DNA from 2 places in the Paenibacillus sp. P4_E11 genome. Region 1 is predicted to be linked to the other one. Evidence: a T-box and tRNA genes for the amino acid it is inferred to sense, from the RefSeq annotation. Region 1 holds a T-box; the other holds one or more tRNA genes.
The links. A T-box is a leader RNA that pairs with one kind of tRNA and senses whether it is charged. The one in region 1 lies ahead of ileS (isoleucine--tRNA ligase), so its partner is inferred to be a tRNA-Ile.
Positions count from the first base shown of each region.

Region 2: it encodes a tRNA-Ile, which carries the amino acid that the T-box ahead of ileS (isoleucine--tRNA ligase) is inferred to sense. The anticodon was not compared.

Region 1 is NZ_JBFUIX010000013.1:53,659-56,120, forward strand. It holds gene ileS (isoleucine--tRNA ligase) at 1-1,374, opposite strand, end outside; T-box leader at 1,431-1,717, opposite strand; gene AC1DWB_RS08000 (P-loop NTPase family protein) at 1,941-2,462, opposite strand, start outside.
Region 2 is NZ_JBFUIX010000055.1:1,590-4,051, forward strand. It holds gene AC1DWB_RS19975 (hypothetical protein) at 1-106, shown strand, start outside; gene AC1DWB_RS19980 (S-layer homology domain-containing protein) at 383-1,303, shown strand; tRNA gene AC1DWB_RS19985 (tRNA-Ile) at 1,472-1,548, opposite strand; tRNA gene AC1DWB_RS19990 (tRNA-Met) at 1,565-1,641, opposite strand; gene AC1DWB_RS19995 (Gfo/Idh/MocA family protein) at 1,730-2,462, opposite strand, start outside.

The DNA.
Region 1 (2,462 bases):
TGGAGTTCCCCAGTAACGATTCCGGCTAATATTCCAATCGATCAGATCTTCGAGGAACTTGCCGAACCGACCTTCCCGCAGATGCCCTGGGTACCAGTCGACGCTATTGTTGTTGGCGATCAGCTGGTCCTTGACAGCAGTCGTCTGGATGAACCAGCTTTCGGTCGCATAGTACAGCAGGGGAGATTTGCAGCGCCAACAGAATGGATAGCTGTGCTCGTATTTCTCCTTGGCGAACAAAATCTTCTTCTCGGCCAGCAACTTGACGATATCGACGTCACAGTCTTTGACGAAGCGACCTGCCAAGTCGGTGACAACCTCGGTATAGCGTCCAGAACTGTCCACGACCTGAAGCATGCTGATATTGTTCTGTTTGGCTACCTTATAGTCATCTTCCCCATGAGCAGGGGCGATATGAACAATCCCGGTCCCGCTGGAGTCGCTGACAAAATCACCATCGATGACGATATGTCCGCGTTCGATGGTAGCGTACTGGAACGGAGGTTCATAGGATCGGCCAACAAGCTCGGCTCCGGTCAGAGTGGATACGACCTCGTAGTCGCCCTTCATGACAGACTCAACGAGATTGGAAGCTACGATATACACGCGGCCGTCTTGTCTCACACGGGAGTAGCTCAGGTCGCGGTTGACTGCGAGCGCTACGTTCGCAGGCAGCGTCCATGGTGTAGTCGTCCACGCCAGAATCGCTTCTCCGCTTGCCTTGCCAGCCGCATCGTTCAACGGGAAGGCCACCGTCGCGCTTAGATCCTTCACATCCTCATAGCCTTGCGCCACTTCATGGGAACTTAGCGTCGTTTGACAGCAAGGACAGTAGGGGCTGACCCGATGGCCGCGATAGAGCAACCCTTTGCCGTGAATGGTGGAGAGGATGTTCCACACGCTCTCAATGTAGTCGTTCGTCAGCGTAATGTACGGGTTGTCGAGATCGGTCCAATATCCGATGGCTTCGGTCAGTTCGCGCCATTGTTTCTCGTATTCGAATACACTTTCCTTGCATTTCTTCACGAACTTCTCCACGCCGTACTTCTCAATGTCGCCTTTGCCGGAGATGCCGAGTTGCTTCTCTACCCCAAGCTCAACCGGGAGGCCGTGCGTATCCCAGCCTGCTTTGCGGATGACCTTATAGCCAGCCATCGTCTTGTAGCGGCCCATGAAATCCTTGATAACCCGTCCCAGCGCATGGCCGATGTGCGGCACGCCGTTCGCGGTTGGAGGTCCTTCATAGAATACGAATGCAGGGCTGCCTTCACGACGTCGGATCGATTCCTGGAACGTATCGTTTTGTTTCCAATAATCAAGCACGCGCAGCTCGCGGGCTCTGGCTTTTTCTTTTACATCTACTTTTCCCGTCATATGGACCACTCCTTTTTTCTTGAAAACCATTAGAAGGCATCAAAAAAACCCGCCCCCTAAGGGACGAGTTTGTTACTCGCGTTACCACCCTAATTCTGCGTCCCACCTGCCAGTCCTTCAGGCATCAAGCTCGCAGCACTCCATCAACGTACATGCATACGCGTTCCTGGTAACGGTGGAAGTCCGAATAAGCTTACTTGTCACGACGGTGGTATTCTATGCGACGTTCGGCTTCCCTTCTCGGAGAGGATGTTCGGCTGCGATCTGTTCGCCGGCTTTCAGCAATTGCCGGCTCTCTGGGGAACAGAACCCGGAGCGTACTCGTTCTCGTCATCGAATTTACATGTGTTATAACATGCTGAGCATGTTTTTGTCAAGTTGGCGCCAGAAGGTCATCTGTAGACAGAAAGAGACCCACAGCAACGGGCCGTGGGTCTTAAGGTTTATATTTTAAAAAGGGGGTCTTCTATAGAATAGCCTATAATTGTTAAGACAAGATCAAAATAACATTACAGTTGTGTTACAAATTTCAGGATGGAGCTGTAGCAGCAAATGAACGCCTGATTTTAACATCGATTATAAACCATCCCCGTCGTTGTCCACTGTAAGTTAATCTGTTCCCCTGTCATTACCACTCGATCCTCGGATTCCCATCGCACAATAACCGGAAGATCTCCCACATAGAACTCCCTCTCGGCACGGGGAATCAGGGTTCTCATTTTCCTGCCAGGATCCGTCAGAACTAGCTGTCCAGCATGATTGGTGTGAAACTCCAGCCACAGCCCGGTTGCGAGGTTTGAGTACGTCCCGTTGGTGGTCACAGCCGCAGGATCGGGAACACGTTCCAGATCAAACATCGCTAGCATCTCACGTTCATATACAGGCCAATCGCCAGCCGAGAGCTCAATTGCTTTCTTGTCGCAAGGGGCGTGTTGATAAAGGTCCAACGCTATGGTCCCGTAATCCCGCAGAAACTGCTTGTAGCTCTCAGGCTGCTGTGGGCGAGTCTGGTAGTAGGGCTGATGCTTGTCCCGGTTCCAGATGCGTTCGACAAATGACTCCCCGCGGCATCGGATGAGGTGGTCGAT
Region 2 (2,462 bases), on a different contig from region 1:
ACAAGAAATTGAACAGTTGGAAAGAAAATTCAAGCAAGAGCTGGGAGAAACGATTACCCTGATTGCTTTCGCTTCCAAAGAGGCGAAATCGCAAACCAAGCAATAGATCACATTTTTGGCCCCATACATTCAAATGAGAACTTAAAAACGCCGAGCGCAGATCTGATCTGCGCTCGGCGTTGTCCTATTATTTGTTAACACTTTCACCAGGGTTATTTCGAGTCGGATGCTTTACATTTTTGACTAGTACTTCCTCGGCGAATTCGGCATTGTGGCTATAAGGGTTTCCGAAAATGATCGGTCAAGCCATGCAACCTTTTCCAATTGCGAGGCGTTTGAAAGGGTGACTCATCCAACAAACTACAGAAAGCTGGTGACTCTCATGATCAAGCGTTGGGCTGCTGTTCTGTTGGCCCTTGTCCTGCTATTGTCCATTCAATCGAATGTGTGGGCCTTCTCGGACATTCAAGGTGATGATGCCGAGGCAGACATTGTTGCGCTTCGCGATGCTGGAATCGTAAGTGGAATCAATCCGGAGACGTTCGCACCGAAAGGAAAGGTAACATTCGCCCAAGGCGTTCAGTTAATTGTGAAAGGCTTTGACTTGAATATCGATCACATCCGATTTATTAAGGAACCGAAGGCTAGCGATTATTTTTCCCGCATTCCCAATGACAGCTGGTATGCCCAAGCATTCATCATCGCTCAATTGAACGGCTTGACGCTTGCCAAGGATGTCGATCCGACTCAGGTAATGACTCGTGAACAGTTCGCCAAGCTACTGTATGAAGGTATGACTCGTAAGGGTGACTTCCCATTGATCAGTATCTGGATGATCGTTCAAGACGAGAAGGACGTTTCCGAAGGTTATATGACCGCCATTCAAAATCTGTTAATCATGAAAGTGGCCAAGCTGGACAACAATAACTTTTATCCGAAAAGGGAAATCACTCGTGGAGAATCTGTTCAAATGTTGCATCGAGCGATTCAATTCGTGAAGGAACATAAGCCGATGAATCCAATCCCGCCAGAAGACTCCTCCGTTACGATGCAAACGACAAAAGTGACGGAAGACGTGAATCAAGTAACCGTCTCCTGGGGCAGCAAGCCGAATCCCGGGTACGGAATAAGCATCACACGCATCGAGTTTCAGGACAATGGAGAAGCTTGGGTGTTCTACACCACTCATCTGCCTGATCCCAACAAAATGTACCCTCAAGTAATCGTTGAGCCCAAAGCCGACACATTCCTAGCGTCGACCTATAACTCCGTACTTAAGGCAGCAGTTGAAAGCACTCGCTAGACCGACCACAAGGTTAACGCCTAACGGCGTCCTTTGACGCCGTACGTTTGCCGAGACGATGAACAATCAGCGAAGTTACACTTTCTGAATCGTTAACTAAAGCCAGCCAGTGTCACTCTCACGAGGATACTGGCTGGCTTATTCATTGGTTATGTAATGGTAATCTTATGGTGGGCCCTGAGGGACTCGAACCCCCGACCAATCGGTTATGAGCCGACCGCTCTAACCAACTGAGCTAAGGGCCCTTCTGATGTTTGAGGTTGGTTGCGGGGGCAGGATTTGAACCTGCGGCCTTCGGGTTATGAGCCCGACGAGCTACCGGGCTGCTCCACCCCGCGCCATTCGTTACTGTCGACCATTTCTGACAGCGACAAATAATAATATACACCAGCCTCACATCAACTGTCAAGACAAATTTTTCGGAAATTAGGAACGAAACACCGAACCGTTGATTTTCTCTTGAATCTTCTCATGGAAGAGTTGCTCATCCATAGGAAGTTCGACCCAATCGTCCTGCCAACTGGACATTAACATTGCATTGGACAACAAAAGTCCATTGATTCCTTCCACACCTGGAGCAATCAGAGGCGTTCCTTTGCGAATGGCATCGACGAAATTTTGCGTAATCCCCTTATGCCCGGTCTCTTGACCTTGCACCGGAATTTCAACCTTCCAACTCTCCGGCTGCCCGAATGGACCTTTGAACGTCTGATTGAATTGAGGTTCTGGCACACGCAGCCGCCAAAATGTAAGTTTCCCGTCCTCGACCACTACTTTCCCGTTGTCGCCTGTAATCTCGAAACGGTTCGTGCCTGGTGTTTCTCCTGTAGTCGTGATGAATACGCCAGTCGCTCCATTCTCGTATTCAACATAAGCCGTTACATCGTCCTCGACTTCGATATCGCGGTATTTGCCGAATGAACAGAATGCCCGAATCCGCTTGGGAGCCAGCCCCGTCACCCATTGCCACAGATCAAGCTGGTGCGGGCATTGATTCAGAAGAACGCCGCCGCCTTCGCCTGCCCAAGTCGCGCGCCAACCGCCTGAATCGTAGTAACTCTGTGGACGGTACCACGTCGTAATGATCCAATTCGTGCGGCGGATCTGTCCCAGTTCACCCGATGTGATTAAGTCTCTCAGCTTAATATACAAGGGATTC